DNA from 3 places in the Flintibacter sp. SJQ-8 genome. Region 3 is predicted to be linked to each of the others. Evidence: predicted binding sites of a transcription regulator. Region 3 holds the regulator's gene; each other region holds the start of a gene.
What was found. Region 3 encodes HrcA, which represses chaperone genes, less so after heat shock. Its sites were predicted from a motif close to TGTTAGCACTCNNNNNNNNNGAGTGCTAACA; they were not measured.

Region 1: the regulator HrcA is predicted to act here: its motif matches at 3,279-3,309, upstream of ACSAMP_RS07070 (Hsp20/alpha crystallin family protein).
Region 2: the regulator HrcA is predicted to act here: its motif matches at 4,964-4,994, upstream of htpG (molecular chaperone HtpG).

The regions. Positions count from the first base shown of each region.
Region 1 covers NZ_JBPJWR010000009.1:170,389-177,961, reverse strand. The annotation lists gene ACSAMP_RS07080 (ABC transporter ATP-binding protein) at 1-843, shown strand, start outside; gene ACSAMP_RS07075 (ABC transporter ATP-binding protein) at 847-2,577, shown strand; gene ACSAMP_RS07070 (Hsp20/alpha crystallin family protein) at 2,682-3,125, opposite strand; gene ACSAMP_RS07065 (CCA tRNA nucleotidyltransferase) at 3,381-4,700, opposite strand; gene ACSAMP_RS07060 (sugar phosphate isomerase/epimerase family protein) at 4,829-5,740, opposite strand; gene ACSAMP_RS07055 (tripartite tricarboxylate transporter permease) at 5,763-7,259, opposite strand; gene ACSAMP_RS07050 (tripartite tricarboxylate transporter TctB family protein) at 7,275-7,573, opposite strand, start outside.
Region 2 covers NZ_JBPJWR010000004.1:501,360-508,932, reverse strand. The annotation lists gene ACSAMP_RS03445 (P-loop NTPase) at 123-932, shown strand; gene ACSAMP_RS03440 (NAD(+) synthase) at 966-2,906, shown strand; gene htpG (molecular chaperone HtpG) at 3,005-4,921, opposite strand; gene prfB (peptide chain release factor 2) at 5,153-6,274, opposite strand; gene ACSAMP_RS03425 (hypothetical protein) at 6,436-6,558, opposite strand; tRNA gene ACSAMP_RS03420 (tRNA-Leu) at 6,807-6,893, shown strand; tRNA gene ACSAMP_RS03415 (tRNA-Met) at 6,897-6,972, shown strand; gene ACSAMP_RS03410 (ISL3 family transposase) at 7,208-7,573, shown strand, end outside.
Region 3 covers NZ_JBPJWR010000008.1:251,537-259,109, forward strand. The annotation lists gene ACSAMP_RS06105 (cysteine desulfurase family protein) at 1-37, shown strand, start outside; gene ACSAMP_RS06110 (MATE family efflux transporter) at 77-1,465, shown strand; gene hrcA (heat-inducible transcriptional repressor HrcA) at 1,700-2,788, shown strand; gene grpE (nucleotide exchange factor GrpE) at 2,808-3,362, shown strand; gene dnaK (molecular chaperone DnaK) at 3,459-5,315, shown strand; gene dnaJ (molecular chaperone DnaJ) at 5,509-6,675, shown strand; gene ACSAMP_RS06135 (hypothetical protein) at 6,916-7,083, shown strand; gene ACSAMP_RS06140 (dipicolinate synthase subunit B) at 7,136-7,573, opposite strand, start outside.

The DNA.
Region 1 (7,573 bases), on a different contig from region 3:
ATGCTGGTGACCGACGCCCTCAAGCGCATGGACGCGGTGCTGAATGCCCCCGCCCTCAGCCGCCCGGCCCGGCCCCAGTCCCCCAAGGACAGCGCTGTGGTCTTTGACCACGTCACCTTCCGCTATGACGGGACGAAAAACGCCCTGGAGGATATCTCCCTCACCATCGGCGCGGGGGAGACGGCGGCGCTGGTCGGTCCCTCCGGCGGCGGCAAGTCCACCCTGGCCAGCCTGGCCGCCCGGTTCTTCGACCCCACCTCCGGCGCCGTGTCCATCGGCGGGGTGAACGTGAAGGACATGGACCCCGGCCAGCTGATGAACACCGTGTCCTTTGTGCTGCAAAACAGCCATCTCATCAAGGCCAGCATCCTGGACAACGTGCGCCTGGGCCGCCCCGACGCCAGCGAGACCCAGGTGATGGCCGCCCTGGAGCAGGCCCAGTGCATGGACATCATTGAAAAGTTCCCCCAGGGGGTCCACACCGTCATCGGCAGCCAGGGGGTCTATCTCTCCGGGGGCGAGATGCAGCGCATCGCCATCGCCCGGGCCATTTTAAAGGACGCCCCCGTCCTCATCCTGGACGAGGCCACCGCCTTTGCCGACCCGGATAACGAACGGAAGGTCCAGGCCGCCCTCACCCGCCTGGCCCAGGGCCGCACGGTGCTGATGATCGCCCACCGGCTGTCCACCGTCACCGGGGCGGACAAAATTTTCGTCCTGGAGGAGGGCCGCCTGGTCCAGCAGGGCAGCTTTGTCCAGCTGAGCCAGAGCCCCGGCCTGTTTGGCCGCATGTGGAACGAGTATCAGCAGTCGGTGGCCTGGAACGTGGCAAAGGAGGCTTGAACCATGAAACAAAAATTACAGCGCCGCTTCGCCTTGTCCTCCAAGGGGGCGGACGACACCATCCGCGGAAGTCTGTTCTGCGCCCTGCAAAATGTCGCCTTTATGCTGCCTGTTGGCCTGCTCTACTGCCTGGTGCGGGACCTGCTGAACGGCGGCCTGGCGGGCCGGGGCGGTTTCTATCTCATCGCCTGCGTGGCCTGCTGCCTGTTCATCGTGGTCAGCACCTGGCTGCAATATAACGGCACTTTTTTGGCTACCTACGTGGAGACCGGGGTGCGCCGGGTCAGTCTGGCCGAGCAGCTGCGGCGGCTGCCCCTGTCCTTCTTCGGGAAAAAGGACCTGGCCGACCTCACCGCCTCCATCATGAACGACTGCGCTGTGCTGGAGACCAGCCAATCCCACTTCGTCTGCCCCCTCATCGGGGCCTGTATCTCCACCGTTCTCATCGCCCTGAGTCTGCTGGCCTTTGACTGGCGCATGGCCCTGGCCGCCGTGTGGCCCCTGCCCGTGGCCTTTGCCATCGTGGCCCTGGCCGCCCGGGTGCAGGAGGGCCTCTCCCGCCGGTCTATGGCCGCCCGCATCGCCTGCGAGGACGGCATCCAGGAGTATGTGGAGACCATGGCCGACCTGAGGGCCAACAACGCCCAGGATACCTATTTCCAGGGCCTGGCCGGAAAGATCCGGGCCATGGAGCACCGGGCCATTATCTCGGAATTCGGCACGGCCACCTTTGTGGTGTCCGCCGGGCTGGTGCTGCGGCTGGGTATGGCCACCACCGCCCTGGCCGGGGCCTGGCTGCTCACCCGGGGGGAGCTGGACGTGCTCACCTTCTTCCTGTTCCTGCTCACCGTCTCCCGGCTGTATGACCCCCTGGAGGGCAGCCTGCAAAACCTGGCGGCCATCATCGCCACCAGCACCAACATCCAGCGGATGAACGAGATCATGGACTGCCCCGTTCAGACCGGGGCCGAGCAGCTGACCAACAGCGGCTGCGACGTCACCTTTGACCACGTGGGCTTTGCCTACAACGACGGGGAGGCCGTCCTGCGGGACGTGTCCTTCACCGCCCGCCAGGGGGAGGTCACGGCCCTGGTCGGTCCCTCCGGCGGGGGCAAGACCACCGTGTCCCGCCTGGCCGCCCGGTTCTGGGACGCCACCCGGGGCAGGATCACTGTGGGCGGCATGGACGTATCCCAGATCGACCCGGAGACCCTGATGGGCCTGTACTCCATCGTGTTCCAGGACGTGACATTGTTCAACAACACCCTGATGGAGAACATCCGCATTGGCCGCAAGGACGCCACCGATGAAGAGGTCCTCTCCGCCGCCCGCCTGGCCAAGGTGGACGAGTTTGCCGAAAAGCTGCCCGACGGCTGGAACACCAACATCGGGGAGAACGGCTGTCAGCTCTCCGGCGGCGAGCGCCAGCGGGTGTCCATCGCCCGGGCCTTTTTAAAGGACGCCCCCATCATCCTCCTGGACGAGGCCACCGCCAGCCTGGACGTAGAGAACGAGACCGCCATCCAGACCTCCCTGTCCCGGCTCATCCAGAACAAGACGGTGCTGATGATCGCCCACCGGATGCGCACTGTGGCCGGGGCGGACAAGATCGTGGTGCTGAAGGACGGCGCCGTGGCTGAGGAGGGCTCCCCCGCCCAGCTGCGCCAGTCCGGCGGCATCTTCGCCCACATGGAGCAGCTCCAGCAGGAGAGCAGCCAGTGGAAGCTGGGGTGAACCCGGCTTTCGGCGCTCCCCTGCAAGACAGCAAAACGCCCCCGCCGCTGTTTTTGCGCAGCGGCGGGGGCGTCTGTTTTGATTTGGTTTTACTCCGCCTGCCATCACTCAATGGCGATAGTAGTGGTCTTGGGCAGGGCCTTTTCACCGGCCTTGGGCACGGACAGCTTCAGGATGCCGTCCTCATACTTGGCGGAGACCTCCTCGGGCTTGACGGCCTCGCCCACGAAGAAGCTGCGGCTGCAGGCACCGGCGTAGCGCTCCTGGCGGATGTACTTGCCCGCCTTGTCCTGCTGGTCCTTGTCAACGCCCTTGGCGGCGCTGATGGTCAGGTAGCCGTCCTTCAGGTCCACGTTGACCTCGTCCTTCTTAAAGCCGGGCAGGTCCACATCCAGCTCATAGCTGTTCTCGGTCTCCCGCACATCGGTCTTCATCAGGTTCTTGGCGTGCTTGCCATACAGGGGGTCGTGGCCGTGGACATTCATCATACCAAAGGAATCAGAGAAGAAATCATCGAACAAATTCTCACCAAAAATGCTAGGTAACATAATTATTCCTCCATTCAACTTGAAACCATTCTCAGGCCGTCCGGCCAAGCCGGACGTTGTCGAATCTTGTTACCGCTGTTTGTTATTTCATCGTTCCTCCTGGGGGACTCTCTCAAGCCCCTCTCTCTTGGAACAACTATATCATAGCACCAATTTTAGCAGAGTCAATAGGAGAGTGCTAATATTAACAAAATAAGCGATGTTTGTTCATAATTTATGCGATTTCCGGCGAGATATCCCATTTTTCTTCCAGATTTACCGCCGCACCAGCTCCAGCAGGGCCGCTTTTTCGTTGGGCAGACGCTCTGACAGAACGGCCTCTAAACACCGGTCCAGGGCCTGACCGATCTCCGGGCCTTTCAATCCCAGCTCCAGCATGTCCCGGCCATTCACCGCCAGGTCCTTTTTCTGAAAGCAGGCCCCCTCCGCCAGCAGCCGGTCCAGGACGGCCTGGGCCCGGTCCAGCTCACTCTGTCGCCCGGCGGCCAGGGAAGACTGAGCGGCGTTGTCCGCCCGGTGGAGGGCGATGAGGTCCGCCGTCCCCTCCGGCCCCAGCCGGGCCAGCAGGCGGCGGACGGGGCGGCGCTCCGGGATAATGGGCCTGTCGTGAAGGGCCACCAGGGCCACGATCCTCCGCCGGGTGTCTGTGTCAAAGCGCAGGCGGCTCAGGATATTCCCGGCCAATCTGGCGCTCTCCTCCCCGTGGTCATAGAAGTGGCCCACGCCCTTTTCGTCCAGGGTGAAACAGGGCGGCTTGCCCAGGTCGTGGAGCAGGGCGGCCCACCGCAGCACGGGGTCCGCCGGGGCGGCGTCCACCGCCGCCAGGGTGTGACGCCACACGTCTTTATCGTGCCAGGGGTTGCGCTGGTCAAAGCCGAAGGTGGGTGCTATCTCGGGCAGCACCTGGGCGGCCACCGGGGCATAGTCCTCCAGCACCCGGCCTGCGTTCTGGCCACACAGCAGCTTGGTCAGCTCCTCCCGCACCCGCTCGTGGGCGATGTCGTCCAGCAGGGCCCGGCAGCGCACCAGGGCCGCCCCGGTGCGCTCCTCGATGCGAAAGCCCAGGACGGCGGCAAAGCGCATACACCGCAGCATCCGCAGGCCGTCCTCCCGAAATCTCCGGTCCGGGTCGCCCACGCAGCGGATGAGGCCCGCCTTTAAGTCCTCCCGACCCCCGTGGAGGTCGATGAGTCCCTCTTGGGGGTGGTAGGCCATGGCGTTGATGGTGAAGTCCCGCCGCTCCAAGTCCCGCTCCAGGCTGGGGGTGAAGGACACCCCGTCGGGGTGCCGCCCGTCGGAATAGGTCCCGTCCACCCGGAAGGTGGTGATTTCCAGGGGTAGGCCGTCCAGCAGCACCGTCACCGTGCCGTGCTTCAGCCCCGTCTCGATCAGGCGGAAGCCCGCGAACACCCCTTCTGTCTCCTCCGGCCGGGCGCTGGTGGTCAGGTCAAAGTCGGTGACGGTTCCCTTTCCCCGCAGCAGCTCCCGCACCGCGCCCCCCACCACATAGGCCCGGTGCCCGGCGGCGTTCAGCATACTTATGGCCCGCAGCACCTGGGGCGGCAGATCGTACATGGCAGCTTCCTCCTCGCGTTTTCTCGTGCTGTTCCAGTATAATGCCCGGCCCGGTCCCCCGTCAATCCCGCAAAAAGCCCGGCAGGACCTGATATCCCGCCGGGCTTTCGTTCTTTTTTATGCCGCTTTTATAGCGCCTCTTTGTAATGCTGGAACTTTTGGATGAGGTAGCGCCCCACGTCGTGGAGGTATTTGGCCGAGGTGGCGTAAAAACCATCGTCCATCCCCTCGTACAGGTGCAGGGCCTCGAAGGTGAAGTCACCCTGATAGTCGATCTCCGCCAGTGCGCGCATCACGTCGTCCCAGTCGATCTTCCCCTGGAAGGGGATCAGATGGCCGTCCGTTCTGAAGTCATTGTCGTTCAGGTGCAGGGCCCGGACCCGGCTGCCCATCACCCGGATGGTGTCGCCGCAGTCCTCCCCGGTGATCCCGGCGTGGCCCGTGTCGATGCAGCAGGTGAAGTTGTCCGGGTCGTTCAGCTCGTCAAAGAACTGGGCATACTCGTGGGGGTCAGAGAACATGTCGGGCACCAGACAGCCCCGGCGCTGGTCCTCGCCGAACATATTCTCCAGGCACATCTTTACGCCGAACTGCTTGGCATAGGGCTGGAGCAGGTGGTAATACTCCCGGTTCAAATCCCAGATGATGTCCGCGTTGCTCTTCCCCGGCGCGCCCCGGTGGTGATAGGGCAGGTGGTGGACCGGATGGACCACCATGTGGGGGATGCCCAGCAGGGCGCAGGCCTCCATGCACCGGATCTGCATAGGTAGGATCTCCCGGTTCCAGTCGGGCAGATAGCTGGTGTGGAAGATGAAGGGGGCGTGGGCCTGGTTAAAGTAGACCCCGTTGTCCTTGGCCATCTGGACCACCTCTTTGGCATAGTCCTGATAGCCGTCCCGGTTCCAGGGCATCTCCCCCCGCTCCATCCAGGGCGTGAACGTATAGTCGATGGCGTCAAAGCCCGCTTTGGCCAGGATCTCAATGGCCCGCCGCTCGCCCACCAGGGAACGCAGGGCCCCGTTTTCTGTGGAAAGGATCATAGATAATTTCCCTCCAAATTTTTTATTTCTTGCTCTTCATCCGCTTCTCCGCCACCATGTTGCTGAGGATGGGGAAGAAGAGCATAAACACCGCCAGGATCAAAATGGCGCAGGAGATGGGCCGGGTGACAAAGACGAAGGGGTTGCCTGCGGACAGGATCAGAGAGCGGCGCAGGTTGGTCTCGAACAGCTTGCCCAGCACCAGGGCGATGCACAGGGGCGTGACCGGGAAGCCGAAGCCCTTCATAAAGAAGCCGATCAGGCCGAAGGCGATCATCACAAAGCACTCGAAGATGTTGTTGTTGATGGCGAACGCGCCCATCATGCACATGACCACGATGCAGGGGGTCATGATGGACTGGGGGATCTTAGACACCTGGGCGAACAGCCGGATGCAGGCACTGCCCTGGATGAACATAAAGATGTTGATGAGGAACAGCCCGCCCATGATGGCATAGACCCAAAAGCTCCCGCTGGAGAACAGGTTGGCCCCGGGGGTGATGCTCTGCATGGTCAGGGCACTGAGCAGGATGGCCATCACCGTGTCCCCGGGGATGCCCAGGGTGAGCATGGGGATCATGGCGCCGCCGGTGACCGCGTTGTTGGCCGCCTCCGCCGCCAGGATGCCCTCGATGGAGCCGTTGCCATACTCCTCCGGGTGCTTGGAGGCCCGCTTGCTCTCGTTATAGGCGATCATGGCCGCCTCCGCGCCGCCGGTGCCGGGCACGCTGCCCACCACGGTGCCGATGATGGCGGACTTCAGGATCAGCTTCCAGTGCTTCAGCAGATCCAGGGTCTTCACGTGGGCCTTGGTCACCGGCGGGACCTTTAACGACTCGTCGCCCTTGACATACACGTCCCGGCAGTTCACCAGCACCTGGCACAGGGCATAGGCCCCCAACATAGAACTGACGACTTGAATGCCCGAGAGCATGTAATAGCTGCCGAAGGAGAAGCGGTTGGTGCCGAACACCGGGTCTGCCCCCACGCAGGACAGGATCAGGCCAAAGGCGGCGGACATGATACCCTTGATGACGTTGTTCAGGCTGTTGCCCTCCAGGCCGATGGCCGCCGCGATGCCGAAGGTGCAAAGGGCGAAATACTCCGGCGAGCCGATCTTCAAAATGACCTTGGCCAGCTGGGGGGCGAAGAAGCTCAGGGCCACGCAGCTGAACAATCCGCCGATGGTAGAGGCCACCAGAGCGCATTTCAGGGAGTCCCCCGCCCGGCCCTTCCGGGCCAGGGGATAGCCCTCCAGGGCGGTGCAGACGGCGTTGGCCGTGCCCGGGGTGTTGATCAGCGTGGCGGTGATGGAGCCGCCGTACATGCCGCCGCAATAGGCGCCCAGCAGCAGATACATGGCCGGAAGGGACTCCATGTGAAAGGTCATGGTCATCAAAACCGTGACGGCAAAGGCCACGCTCAGTCCGGGCATGGCCCCGATGATGATGCCCACGGCCAGGCCGATGTTCATCATCAAAAGATTATCTACGGTGAAAATACTTTGTAATACACTCATGATCGGCCCTCCCCCTTAGCGAATGGGGACCAGCAGGACACACCGGAACAGCAGGTACATCACTGCGGCAAACGCATAATAGATCCCGTAATAGCTCCACTTTCTGCACCCCACCGCGAACAGGATCACCGGGGGCACGATGACCGTAGCGGGGATGAACCCGATCTGGATGAACAGCACCGCATACACCAGGATCAGGGCAAAGATGATAAAGGGGATGAACAGGCCCACCGTCTCCCGCCGGGTGCGGACCACGGGCTCCCGCACCGGCTTGCCCTCCGCCTTCACCGCCTTGCAGTAGTGATAGATGGCCA
Region 2 (7,573 bases), on a different contig from region 3:
GCTGCGCCGTGCCACCTCCCTTTGACAAGGGAGGCTGATGGACGTAAGAACGGATTGCTGCGTCGGGCTTCGCCCTTCCCGCAACGACCGTTAAAATTCCAAATTCAAGGAGATGCCTAACTATGTCTGAATGTACCCATGATTGTTCCACCTGCAAAAGCGACTGTTCCTCCCGGGACCTGAGAGTCCCGGCCAACGCCAAGTCCAGCATCAAGCACGTCATCGCCGTGGTCAGCGGCAAGGGCGGCGTGGGCAAGAGCACCGTCACCGCCTCTCTGGCCGTGGCCATGGCCCGCCGGGGCAAAAAGGTGGCCGTGCTGGATGCGGACATCACCGGCCCCTCCATCCCCACCGCCTTCGGCATCCACCAGCGGGCCACCGGCACCGACGAGGGCATCGACCCCGCCGTCACCCCCAGCGGCATCAAGCTCATGTCCCTGAACCTGCTCTCCGCCGAGGAGACCGCCCCCGTCATCTGGCGGGGCCCGGTGATCGCCGGGGTGGTCACCCAGTTCTGGCAGGACGTGGTGTGGGGCGACGTGGACTATATGTTCGTGGACATGCCCCCGGGCACCGGCGACGTGCCCCTCACCGTGTTCCAGTCCCTGCCTGTGGACGGGGCGGTGGTGGTCACCTCCCCCCAGGACCTGGTGTCTATGATCGTGGCCAAGGCCGTGAACATGGCCAAGATGATGAGCGTGCCCGTGCTGGGCCTGGTGGAGAACTACAGCTATTTCCAGTGCCCCGACTGCGGCAAGCGCCACGCCATCTTCGGCGAGAGTCACCTGGACGAGGTGGCCCAGCAGCTGGAGGTGCCCATTCTGGCCCGCCTGCCCATGGACCCCACCGTGGCCGCCGCCTTCGACGCGGGGAAGATGGAGAGTCTGGAAACCAACTACCTGGCCGACGTGGCTGAGAAGCTGGACGTGTAAGCGTCCGCATACAGCAAAGGAGAGAGAACGACCATGCGGGACGGATTTATCAAGGTGGCCGCCGGTACCCCGGAGATCCGGGTGGCCGACTGCACCCATAACGCACAGCAGTGCCTGACGCTGATGCGCCAGGCGGCGGAGCAGGGGGTAAAGGTCCTGTGCCTGCCCGAGCTGTGCCTGACGGGCTATACCTGCGGCGACCTGTTTTTGCAGGAGAGCCTGCTGCGGGGGGCGGAGGACGCCCTGGCCCATATTCTCAGCGAAACCAAGGACCTGGACCTGGTGGCGGCGGTGGGCGTGCCCATGCGCTACCACGGCAAGCTGTTCAACTGCGCCGCCGTCCTGTGCCGGGGGGAGTTGCTGGGCCTGGTGCCCAAGCTGAACCTGCCCAACTACACCGAGTTCTATGAGGGGCGCTGGTTCACCTCCGGCCGGGCACTGATGGGCAGCGACTTCTGCGTCCCCTTCGCCGGGCAGGAGAACGTGGAGTTCTCCCCCGGGCTGCTCTTCCGCTGCGCGGACCTGCCCCAGCTGTGCATCGGCGTGGAGATCTGCGAGGACCTGTGGGTGGCGGACACCCCCTCCACCCGCCTGGCCCAGGGGGGCGCGACTTTGATTCTGAACCCCTCCGCCAGCGACGAGACGGTGTGCAAGGACGACTATCGCCGCACCCTCCTCTCCGCCACCTCCGGGCGTTTAGTATGCGGTTATATCTATGCCGACGCGGGCTGGGGGGAGTCCTCCACCGACCTCATCTACGCCGGGCACAGTCTCATCGCAGAGAACGGGACGATTTTGGCCCAGCGCCGGTTTGAGACGGGGCTCACCGTCACCGAGCTCGACCTGGAGAAGCTCTGCCATGAGCGCCAGCGCATGTCCACCTTCCCGGCAGATGCCCCCGACGTGTTCCCCCAGTATTTCCGACTGAATGTGGAGGAGACAACGCTCACCCGGCCCGTGGCCAAAAATCCCTTCGTCCCCGCCGACCACGGGGACCGGGCCGCCCGGTGTCAGGAAATTCTCACCCTGGCCGCCCTGGGCCTGAAAAAGCGCCTGGCCCACACCAACGCCAAGACGGCGGTGGTGGGCCTGTCCGGCGGACTGGACTCCACCCTGGCCCTGCTCATCACCGCCCGGGCCATGGCCATGCTGGACCGGCCCATGACGGATATCCTGGCCGTGACCATGCCCTGCTTCGGCACCACCAGCCGGACCAAGTCCAACGCCCAGGTCCTGGCCGAGCGCATCGGCACGACGTTCGACACCGTGGACATCGGCGACGCGGTGAAGATCCACTTCCGGGACATCGGCCAGTCCATGGATGACCTGTCCGTCACCTTTGAAAACGGCCAGGCCCGGGAGCGGACCCAGGTTTTGATGGACCTTGCCAACCGCACCGGCGGCATGGTCATTGGCACCGGCGACCTGAGCGAGCTGGCCCTGGGCTGGGCCACCTATAACGGGGACCACATGTCCATGTACGCCGTGAACGCCGGCATCCCCAAGACCCTGGTGCGCCACCTGGTGGCCTATGTGGCCGACGAGGCCGAGAGCCGGGACCCCAAGCTGTCCGCCGTCCTGCGGGACATTCTGGACACCCCCGTCTCCCCCGAGCTGCTGCCCCCCAAGGACGGGGAGATCGCCCAGCGCACCGAGGAGCTGGTGGGGCCCTACGAGCTCCACGACTTCTTCCTGTACTACGCCGTGCGCTGGGGCTTTACCCCCGGGAAGATCTATCGCTTGGCCCAATACGCCCTGGGGGATACCTATGACAACGCCACCCTGCTGCGCTGGCTGGACAACTTCTACCGCCGCTTCTTCGCCCAGCAGTTCAAGCGCTCCTGCCTGCCCGACGGCCCCAAGGTGGGCTCCGTCACCCTCTCCCCCCGTGGGGACTGGAGAATGCCCAGCGACGCCTGCAACACCCTATGGCGCGCCCAGCTGGAACAGCTGAAGGCCCGGGAGGGCGTGTAAATCCGCACAGAAACAGCAAGACCCCCGCCCGTCCGGCGCGATTCGGACAGGCGGGGGTCAGTTTTTTGTGGGGGAAGGCTATTTGATCTCGCGTTCCATTACACCATCAGCGACGAGACCATCTGGGCGAAGCCGGCGGGGTCCTCCAGGGGCAGACCGGCCAGCAGCAGGGCCTGGTCATAGAGCAGGGTGGAATACTTGCTCACAGTGTCCTTATCCCCGGCGTCCAGGGCCTTCTTCAGGGCGGCGAAGGGGGCGGCGTCGGCGTTGAGCTCCAGCACCCGGTCGGCCTTCATGTGCTGGCCGCCCTCCACCTTGTTCATATACTTCTCCATCTCCAGGGAGACGGGGCCGTCGGCGGTGAGGCAGCAGGCGCCGGACTTGAGGATGGCGGAGATGCGGACCTCCTTCACCTTGTCGCCCAGAGCCTCCTTCACGGCCTCCAGCACGGGCTTTCCGGCCTCGGCCTTCTCCTCGGCGGCCTTCTTCTCCTCCTCGGTCTGGGGCAGGGCGTCCTCGTCGGCCACAGACTTGAACTGCTTGCCGTCCAGCTCGGCCATGGCCTTCATCACAAAGTCATCCACGTCCTCGGTGCAGTACAGGATCTCATAGCCCTTGTCCAGGATGCGCTCCACCTGGGGCAGCTTGGCGATCTTCTCCGGGGCCTCGCCGCAGGCGTAATAGACGAACTTCTGGTCTTCAGGCATCCGGTCCTTATAGGCGGCCAGGGTGGTGTAAGTGTTCTCCTTGGAGGACCAGAACAGCAGCAGGTCCTGGAGCAGGTCCTTCTTGGCCCCGAAGTCGGCCACCACGCCATACTTCAGCTGGGTGCCGAAGGCGTGCCAGAACTTCTCATACTTCTCTTTGTCGTCCTTCTGCATCTTCAGCAGCTCAGACTTGATCTTCTTTTCCAGGGCGGTGGCGATGACCTTCAGCTGGCGGTCATGCTGCAAGATTTCACGGCTGATGTTCAGGGAGAAGTCGGGGGAATCGACAACGCCCTTCACAAAGCGGAAGCAGTCGGGCAGCAGATCGGCGCACTTGTCCATGATCATCACGCCGGAGGAATAGAGCTGCAGGCCCTTCTGATACTCCCGGGTGTAGAAGTCATAGGGGGTCTGGGCGGGGATATACAGCATGGCCTTATAGGTCACGGCGCCCTCGGCGCTGGTGTGGATGACGGCCAGGGGGTCCTGCCAGTCGTTGAACTTCTCCTTGTAGAAGGCGTTATATTCCTCAGGGGTGACCTTGGACTTCTGCCGCTGCCACAGAGGAATTTGGGAGTTGATGGTCTTCCACTCCTTCACCGTCTCCCACTCGGGCTTATAGTCGTCCCCGGCGTCGGCGGGCTTGGGCTTCTGGCGGTAGTCCTCCACCTCCATGGTGATGGGGTAGCGGATATAGTCGGAGTATTTCTTGATGAGCTGCTGGAGCTTAGCGGTCTCCAGATACTGGTCATAGTTCTCCTCGTCGGCGTTGGCCTTCAGGTGCATGATGATGTCGGTGCCGGGCTGCTCCTTCTCGCAGGCGGTGATGGTGTAGCCGTCGGCCCCGTCGGACTGCCACATCCAGGCCTCGTCGCTGCCCCAGGCCTTGGTGATGACGGTGACGGCGTCGGCCACCATAAAGGCGGAGTAGAAGCCCACGCCGAACTGGCCGATGACGTCGATGTCCTCGGCGGCCTTGTCGTCGGCGGACAGGTCGGCCTTGAACTGGCCGGAGCCGCTGTGGGCGATGGTGCCCAGGTTGGCCTCCAGATCCTCCCGGCTCATGCCGATGCCGTTGTCAGACACGGTGAGGGTGCGCTTTTCCTTGTCGGGGACGATGGTGATCTTCAGGTCCGCCCGGCTGATCCCCATGGAGTCGTCGGTGAGGGACTTATAGGCCAGCTTGTCCTCCGCGTCGCTGGCGTTGGAGATGAGCTCCCGCAGGAAGATCTCCTTGTGGGTATAGATCGAGTTGATCATCAGGTCCAGTAGCCGCTTGGACTCGGCCTTGAATTGCTTCTTTGCCATGGTAAATGCCTCCTATATCAAACAAAGCTGTTTTGAAAACAAACCTAGCACTCTGTTTATATGAGTGCTAACGATATGATAGCGCGTTCCCGGCAAAAATGCAAGGGAGTTCACAATTTTTTTACACTTTGCGCCCTGGAGTGTCAGCCCAAGATAGAAAAGCGGCATAAAAGATCCGCCCCAGAACGGTCAAAGCTCTGCGGCGGATCTCAAATGCTTTTTTGGTTTTGTTTACTTGGTGGCCCAGGTGCCTGTGGCCTCGCAGGTGAGGTAGGCGTTGATGAAGCCGTCCAGGTCGCCGTCCATCACGGCGTTGATGTTGCTGGTCTCATAGGCAGTGCGGTTGTCCTTCACCAGCTGATAGGGCATGAAGACATAGGAGCGGATCTGGCTGCCCCACTCGATCTTCAGCTGCACGCCCTTCAGGTCGGAGATCTTCTCCGCCTTCTCCTGCATTTGCAGCTCCACCAGCTTGGCCCGCAGCATCTTCATACAGTTGTCCTTGTTCTGGAACTGGCTGCGCTCCTGCTGAGAGGCCACCACCACGCCGGTGGGCTTGTGGATCAGACGGACGGCGGAGGAGGTCTTGTTCACGTGCTGGCCGCCTGCGCCGCTGGCGCGATAGACCTGCATCTCGATGTCCTCGGGCCGGATCTCGATCTCCACGTCCTCAGGCAGGTCGGGCATGACCTCTACCGAGGCGAAGGAGGTCTGCCGCCGGGCGTTGGCGTCGAAGGGGGACACCCGCACCAGACGGTGGACGCCGTGCTCCCCACGGAGATAGCCATAGGCGTTCTCGCCCTCGATCATAATGGTGGCCGACTTGATGCCCGCCTCGTCGCCCTCCTGATAGTCCATGATCTGATAGGTAAAGCCGTGGCGTTCGGTCCAGCGGGTGTACATGCGATAGAGCATCTGGGCCCAGTCCTGGGCCTCGGTGCCGCCGGCACCGGGGTGGATGGTCAGGATGACGTTGGAGGAGTCGTACTCCCCGGTGAGCAGGGTCTGGAGCCGGGCCTCCTCCATCTCGTGCTCCAGGGTCTGGAAGCTTTCCTCCAGCTCGGGCAGGAGGGACTCGTCCTCGAACTCGTTGCCCATCTCGCACATGGCCATCATGTCGTCCCACTGGCTCTGGCGCTTCTTCTGGCCGTCCACCTTGTCCTGCAGGTTCTTGATGCGCTGCTGGACCTTTTGGGCCTTGGCCAGGTTATCCCAAAAGCCGTCGGCGGCGGACTCGGCCTGGAGCATATCCAGCTCGCGCTCGGCGCTCTCCAGGTCCAGGGCCTGGCCCAGCTCCTCCAGGGCGGGGGCCAGGTTGTTCAGCTTGACTTTATACTCGTCGAATTGGAGCATAAGGGTCCTCACTCTCTCTTGTAAAACTCCCGGAAGTCCGGGGAACGTGTTGATTTAAGCCAAACTATTATATATGAAGGGCCGGGAAAAGTAAAGAAAAACCTGGGCCGCCGACCACAAAGGGCGGACGAAAGGGCCGTCTTACCGATAAGACGGCCCCCTCAGCGGTCACTGACCCACCAGCCCTCGCCCCGGAAGATCAGATCGTCCAGGTCGTCCCGGGGGGCGGGCTGGGGCGGCGGCTGCAAAATAGGGGTGGAAATGGTCTCGCTCAAACGTCTCATAAATCGGTTCCTCCTGTCTCTGTTCCATTGGTAGTCGCCCGGCAAAAGCCGGTACATATCAGTATATGGCGGGCACAGGGAGAGAAGTGCCGATTTTTGTACACCGAGGCAGAAAATTTTGGAAAAATTTTCTGTGTTTTTCGCTGGGGAAAGCCGACGAACACAATTTGAAAAATTCCTGTTGACAAAGGCAAAGATATGTGTTAAACTATCCTAGCCTTAAAGGTTGAGACTGGAGTACACAGTTTGCCGGAGTGGCGGAATTGGCAGACGCCCGGGACTTAAAATCCCGTGGGAGCGATCCCGTGCCGGTTCGACCCCGGTCTCCGGCACCATATCGCGGGGTAGAGCAGTTGGTAGCTCGTCGGGCTCATAACCCGGAGGTCGCAGGTTCGAGTCCTGCTCCCGCAACCATAAAAGCAGCCGTTTTCGATAAGAAAGCGGCTGCTTTTCTAACTTTTTGAGGGCACACCCTCCCAACATTCCTTCTCAAAGGTCGCGGCGAAAGCCTCGGCCTTTTTTTATGGTTCTATAATAAATGTTGGGGTCAGGTGAAGAACCTGACCCCTTAATTATGAAAAAAGTTGAGCATAGAGGAAAAATCCCTTATCATAAAAGTACCACCAATCACAACAAAGGAAAGATCTCTATGCTCAACAAAGATTATACCGCAAAACTGCTGAACTTGGAAGACGCGATTATTACAAATGTTGAAAACATTTCTGGAGAGGTACACATTTTCCTCGAATTACCCAGAACAAAGCACCCGTGCCCAGCCTGCGGCGCGCTCACTGACCGTGTACACGACTACCGAATGCAGACGGTCAAGGATGTTCCCTTTGGCAGAAAAACGCTGCTGCACCTGCGTAAGCGGCGTTATCGCTGCATGTGCGGCAAGCGCTTCTTTGAGAAAAATTTCTTTCTCCCAAGATACCACCGAGTCACCAGCCGGCTGGTCGCTGCGATCATCGGTGCGTTTCATGAATTGGTACCCGCTTCAGAAATTGGCGCACGC
Region 3 (7,573 bases):
GGCGGCTCAGGCGCAGCTGTTCCCCTCTATGTCTTAACTTGCGGCCCAAGAGGCCCTAACAGGAAGGAGAGAGACCGTGTTTTCTTATATGAAGCAGCGGCCTGGTTTTTATAAAGAGGTGGTGGCCCTGGCCACCCCCATCGTGCTGCAAAACTTGATCACCAGCGCCCTGGGCATGGCGGACACTTTTATGGTGGGTATGCTGGGGGAGACCCCCATGGCGGCGGTGGCCCTGGCCAACATTCCGCTCTATGTAGTGCAGCTGTTTATCTTCGGCGTACAGAGCGGCGCCACCGTTTTGCTGAGCCAATATTGGGGCAAGCAGGACATGGGCGCCATCAATCGGGTGATGGGCGTGTCCATCTGGATCGCCGTTTCCATCACGGCCCTGTTTGCCGGCATATTGCTGGTGTGTCCCATCCCCTTTTTAAGCCTGTTCGGCAACCAGGGGGAGGTCATTGCGCTGGCCGCCCAATACGGCAAGCTGGCCGGGCTGTCCTATGTCTTTTCGGCGCTGACCATGATGTATGTCACGGCCTATCGCAGTATGGAGCGCCCTCAGCTGGGTCTGTATATTCTGATGGTATCCATGACGCTGAACACCTTCTTGAACTGGGTGTTTATTTTCGGCAATCTGGGCGCGCCCGCCTTGGGAGTGCGCGGTGCGGCCCTGGCCACCCTCATCGCCAGAAGTGCGGAACTGGTCATCGTGGTGGTGCATCTGCTTACGACAAAATTCTTCCGGGTGCAGCCCGCTCTGGTGCTGCTGCCCGGCCTGGATATGGTCAAACGATTTGTCCGCTATGGCGGCCCGGTGGTGTGCAACGAGACCTTGTGGGGACTGGGCACCTCTATGTTCGCCACGGTGATGGGTCACATGGAGGGCTCCACCGAGATATTGGCCGCCTATACCATTGCGGGCAACGTGGAGAAGATCTGCATGGTGTTCTCCTTTGGCATCGCCGCCACCGCGGCCATCATCATCGGCCGGGAGATCGGTGCGGGGCGGACTGACCAGGTATACAACACCGGCCTGACTCTGAACACACTGGCCGCCCTGTGCGGAGCCTGTCTGGGGGTGCTGCTGTGGCTGTTTGCCCGGTTTGTTGCTCCAGTGTGGGTATTCCCCCTGTTCCACCTGTCCGAGGGGGCGGAGTCGGTGGCTACCATGATGATCACCGTGATGGCCCTGTATATGACGCTGAAAGACTTTAACAGCGTGAACATCGTGGGCGTGCTCCGGGGCGGCGGCGACGTGCGGGCGGCCACCCTCATCGACATCGGCCCCCTGTGGACCTGCGCCATCCCCTATGCCGCCATCTGCGGCCTAGTGCTGCGTCTGCCCGTGCTGTGGGTGTATCTGGCCTTCCCCCTGGAACAGGTCATCAAGTGTTCGATGGGCATCAGCAGACTGCGCTCCGGGAAGTGGATCAGAGATGTGACGGGGGTAAAAACGATGGAGTGAGTTAGCCTTCCCCTCATCCGTCACGGCTTCGCCGCGCCACCTTCCCCCAGGGGAAGGCATCTGTAATAAAATTAGCAATGCCGGGGCTTTTCTGCAAGGGAAGCCCCGGCGTTGTTTTGTTTAAAATAAATTCATAAAGTGCCTATTGACAATTCTCCACCCCGGGGGTATATTATCTTTAGCACTCGGGAAGAGTGAGTGCTAAGAAACGAAAGCGAAAGGAACGGCGGCGCAATGGAACTGACAGAACGGAAAAAGCGAATATTGCAGGCCATTGTAGAGACCTATATCGAGACCGCCGAGCCGGTGGGCTCTAAGGTCGTGGCCGAGAAGGCCCGGCTGGATGTGTCCACCGCCACCATCCGAAATGAGATGGCCGACCTGACGGAACTGGGGCTGCTGGAACAGCCCCACACCTCCGCCGGACGCATCCCCTCCGCTGCAGGCTATCGCCTGTATGTGAACGAGCTGATGGACCGCCACCAGCTGACCCTGCAGGAGACCGAGCGGATCAACCAGGCGCTGAACGTGAAGATGGAGGAGCTGGACCGGGTCATTGACCGGGCGGGCAAAGTCCTCTCCCAGATCAGCGACTACCCCGTGTTCACTGCCGCCACAGTGAAAGACCAGGTGACGGTGAAGCGGTATGACCTGCTGGTGGTAGAGGAGCGGGCGTTCATCGCCGTGGTCATGACGGACAACAGCGTGGTGAAAAACAAGCTGGTCCACGTGGCCGAGCCGGTGTCTGACACCCAGATCCAGCTGCTGTCCGCCGTGCTGAACAGCTCCTTTGTGGGCGTGTCCCGGGAGGAGATGGAGCAGACCCTGGATAAGATGGAGACCCGGACGGCGGCTGCCGCCTTTGACCTGATCTCCATCGTGGTACAGTTCGCCCAGGAGGTGCTGGCCGAGCAGGGGAACCAGATGGTCCATACCTCCGGCATCGCCCACCTGCTGGAGCACCCGGAGTATCACAGCCTGGACAAGGCCAAGCCCCTGATGACCTATCTCAGCGAGGAGAAGGACGCGTCCAAGCTGCCGGTGCCCATGACGGGCAAGAACATGGATATCCTCATTGGTCCCGAAAACGTCAGCGAGGCCCTGAAAGACACCAGCGTGGTGATGGCCAGCTATGACATCGGGGACAATATGAAGGGCGTGATCGGCGTGGTGGGTCCCACCCGCATGGATTATGCCAAGGTGACGGCCCGCCTGTCTTACTTTGCCGAGAGCCTGACCAAGATGTTCGGCAAGGGAGAGCTCCCCGCCGGGGAGAAACAGCAGGAGCTGGGGCCGGAGCATCTGGACGAGAATGAGAACTAGATAAAAGGAGCGCACAGCTATGAGCAAGAAGGAAAAGCAGAACGAGACGCTCCAGCAGGAGCCCGTGGTGGAGGAGCAGGACGTCAAGCAGGAGGCGGCAGCCGAGCCTGAGGAGACGGCAGTCGATCCGCTGCTGAGCGAGCTGGAGTCGCTGAAGGACCAGGTGGCCGGGCAGGAGGACAAATACCTGCGCCTGGCGGCGGAGTATGACAACTACCGCAAGCGTACCGCCAAAGAGAAGGAATCCCTGTGGACCGACGTGAAGGCGGACACCGCCGGGGCCTTCCTCCCCGTGTACGACAACCTGGAACGGGCCCTGAAACAGGACACCGCCGACGAGGCCTTTAAAAAGGGCGTGGAGATGACCATGAACCAGCTGAAAGAGGTCTTGACCAAGCTGGGCATCACCGAGATCCCTGCCCAGGGCCAGCCCTTCGACCCCAAGTATCACAACGCGGTGATGCATGTGGAGGACGAGAGCCTGGGCCAGAACGTGGTGGCCGAGGTGTTCCAAACCGGCTTTCAGTGCGGCGAAAAGGTCATCCGGTTCGCCATGGTGAAAGTGGCAAACTAAAAAATAGTTTTCCCCATCCGGCGGTAAGACCGGCGGGGAAATGACGATAGTTACTTTGTAAACAACACACTTTTTCATATATTGGAGGAATTGATTATGTCTAAGATCATTGGTATCGACCTGGGTACTACGAATAGCTGCGTGGCGGTGATGGAGGGCGGCGACGCCGTGGTCATCCCCAACGCGGAAGGCAACCGGACCACCCCCTCTGTGGTGGCTTTCTCTAAGGACGGCGAGCGGATGGTGGGCCAGGTGGCCAAGCGCCAGGCCATCACCAACCCCGACCGCACCGTGATCTCCATCAAGCGTGAGATGGGCACCGACTATAAGGTGGACATCGACGGCAAGAAGTACACCCCTCAGGAGATCAGCGCCATGATCCTGCAGAAGCTGAAGTCTGACGCCGAGGCCTATCTGGGCCAGCCCGTCACCGAGGCGGTCATCACCGTCCCCGCTTACTTCACCGACGCCCAGCGTCAGGCCACCAAGGACGCCGGCAAGATCGCCGGTCTGGACGTGAAGCGTATCATCAACGAGCCCACCGCCGCGGCCCTGGCCTATGGCGTGGACAAGGAGACAGCCCAGAAGGTCATGGTGTATGACCTGGGCGGCGGCACCTTTGATGTGTCCATCCTGGACATCGACGACGGCGTGATCGAGGTGCTGGCCACCGCCGGTAACAACCGCCTGGGCGGCGACGACTTTGATAAGTGCGTGATGGACTGGATGGCCGCCGAGTTCAAGAAGGCCGAGGGCGTGGACCTGACCGGCGATAAAGTCGCCATGCAGCGCCTGAAGGAGGCCGCCGAGAAGGCCAAGATCGAGCTGTCCGGCGTCACCTCCACCAGCATCAACCTGCCCTATATCACCGCCGACGCCACCGGCCCCAAGCACCTGGACCTGACTCTGAGCCGTGCCAAGTTCGACCAGCTGACCGCTCACCTGGTGGAGGCCACTGCCGGTCCTGTGCGTCAGGCTCTGTCCGACGCGGGCCTGAGCGGCAACGACCTGGCCAAGGTCCTGATGGTGGGCGGCTCCAGCCGTATCCCCGCCGTGCAGGACATGGTGAAGAAGCTGACCGGCAAAGAGGGCTTCAAGGGCATCAACCCCGATGAGTGCGTGGCCATGGGCGCTGCCCTCCAGGGCGGCGTGTTCACCGGCGACGTGAAGGACCTGCTGCTGCTGGACGTCACCCCCCTGTCCCTGGGCATTGAGACCATGGGCGGCGTGATGACCAAGCTCATTGACCGCAACACCACCATCCCCGTGAAGAAGAGCCAGACCTTTACCACCGCCGCCGACAACCAGACCTCCGTGGAGGTCCACGTGCTCCAGGGCGAGCGTGAGATGGCTCAGTACAACAAGACCCTGGGCCGCTTCAACCTGGACGGCATCGCTCCCGCCCGCCGGGGCGTGCCTCAGATCGAGGTCACCTTCGACATCGATGCCAACGGCATTGTGAACGTGTCCGCCAAGGACCTGGGCACCGGCAAGGAGCAGCACATTACCATCACCTCCTCCACCAACATGTCCAAGGACGACATCGACAAGGCCGTGAAGGAGGCCGAGCAGTTCGCCGCCGAGGATGCCAAGCGCAAGGAAGAGGTCGACATCCGCAACCAGGGCGACCAGATGGTCTATCAGACCGAGAAGACCCTGGAGGAGATGGGCGACAAGATCCCCGCGGGCGACAAGGCCAGCGTGGAGGGCGCCCTGGGCAAGCTGAAGGAGACCCTGAAGGGCACCGACACCCAGGCCATCAAGAACGCCACCGAGGAGCTGACCAAGGCTTTCTACGCCGTGAGCGAGAAGCTGTATGGCCAGCAGGGCGGCCAGGCCGGTCAGCCCGGCCCCGACATGGGCGGCCAGGCCCAGCAGGGCGGCGCTTCCGCCGGTCCTGACGTGGTGGACGCCGACTATGAGGTCGTGGACGACGACAACAACAAGAAGTAAGCCTCTGGAGGAAATAAGACCCTCTGGAGCGCCGAATACAAGAATATTGCTTCGGTGGGGCGGGAGGTATCCTTCCGCCCCACTCGGGGCGTTCAGGCGGGCGCATAAGGTCGCTCCGCCGTGGGGAACGCGGCGAGGGGACGCACAGAGCGTCCGCCGTTTTCGTCCCTCCTGATACAGAAGGTGAAGAGATATGGCAGAACAGAAACGAGATTTTTATGAGGTCCTGGGCGTGAGCAAGACGGCCACGGACGAGGAATTAAAGAAGGCCTACCGCAAGCTGGCCAAGAAATATCACCCGGACATGAACCCCGGGGATAAAGAGGCCGAGGCCAAGTTCAAAGAGGTGAACGAGGCCTATGAGGTCCTGTCTGACAAGGACAAGCGGGCCAAGTATGACCAGTTCGGCCACGCGGGGGTGGACCCCAACTTCGGCGCCGGTGGATTTGGCGGCGGCGGGTTCGACATGGGGGACATCGACCTGGGCGACCTGTTCGGGTCCTTCTTCGGCGGCGGCTTTAGCGGGGGCGGCTTCGGCGGCCAGCAGCGGGCCAACGCCCCCCAGCGGGGGGAGAGCCTGCGGGCCAACCTGACCATCTCCTTTGAAGAGGCTGCCTTTGGCTGCAAGAAGGAGATCGAGCTCACCCGCACGGAGGAGTGCCAGGACTGCCACGGCTCCGGCTGTCAGCCCGGCACCACGGCGGAGGTGTGCCCCGACTGCCGGGGCGCGGGCGTGGTGCGCATCCAGCGGGGCGGCGGCGGCTTCGCCTTTACCAGCACGGCTCCCTGTCAGCGGTGCCGGGGCACGGGCAAGATCGTCCACAGCCCCTGCAAGAGCTGCGGCGGCGCGGGCGTGGCGCGGAAGAAGCGCCGCATCGAGGTGAACATCCCCGCCGGCATCAACGAGGGCCAGGCCATCTCCGTCCGGGGCCAGGGCAACGCGGGCAAGAACGGCGGCCCCTCCGGCGATCTGATCGTGGGCATCCGCATCCGGCCCAGCAGCATCTTCCAGCGGGAGGGCAACACCGTGCTGTATGAGCAGACGGTGTCCTTCTATCAGGCAACCATGGGCGCGGAGCTGGAGATCCCCACCATCGACGGCAAGGTGAAGTGGACCCTGCCCGCCGGGACACAGCCGGGAACGACTTTCCGCCTGAAGGGCAAGGGCATCCCCACCCTTCAGGGCCGTGGCCGGGGCGACCAGTATGTCACCGTGAAGGTGAAGGTGCCCACCGGCCTGACCGGGGAGCAGAAGGAGGCCCTGCGGGCCTTCGGCGCGGCCATGGGCGAGGCTGTGGGCGCGGCGGAGGAGGAGTCCGGCCTGAAGGGCTTCTTCGACAAGCACAAGAAAAAGAAATAAGGCAAGACGCTGATAAGCGCCGCGTCCTTCCTGAGACTGGAAGGGCGCGGCGCTTTTTGCGCGCTGGACTTAATATGCAGCGGGTCAGACTTTATAATGCAAAGCGCGGACTTTAAAATATTAAGAAATCGTTAAAAATACTAGTCAAAACGAAAATAAGATATATAATATAGACAAGGAAGAAAAGAGAACTCCAACAGGAGTTGTCGAAACCCACAATACCGGAGAAAGGAGCAGGAGATGTTAGCGCTGCTGGAAAACGTATTTTATGCAAGGATGAGTTTGATGTTCCTCATCGTGGTGATCGCCCCCATCGTGGCCATGGCCGTGACCAGCGGGATCTATTTCCTGCTGGACCTGCTGGGCTTTTTCGGCGGGCACCTCTTCGGAAGAAGGATGGGCACGTGACATAGTCAGAAACGCGGGCGGCTCCCCAATTCGGGGAGCCGCCCTTTTGCGTTTACGGTGTGGTCAGCAGGGGCTGGAGCTGGTATCCCTCTAAAGCCGCCTGGGCGGCGGTGGGGACCAGGGTGAAGTCGGCCACCAGGGAGGTGGGCTTGTGCAGGGGATCGTCCTGGCCGAAGGGGACAAAGTAGATGTATTTCCGGGCCAGCAGCGCCCCGATGGCGGCGGCGGAGGCGGACAGCCCGCCGTTGGTGGAGGGGGCGATGAGCAGGGGGCGGCCATTGCGCAGGTGGGCCTTGGCGGCCATGGTCACGCTGGAGTCGGTGACCCCGGCGGCCAGCTTGCCCAGGGTGTTCCCCGTGCAGGGGCAGAGGATGAGCAGGTCCAGCAGCTTTTGGGGGCCGATGGGCTCGGCGGCCTTTACCGTGGAGATGACCCGGTGGTCGCAGATGCGCTCCATCTCCCGCATCAGGTCGTGGGCGTTGCCGAAGCG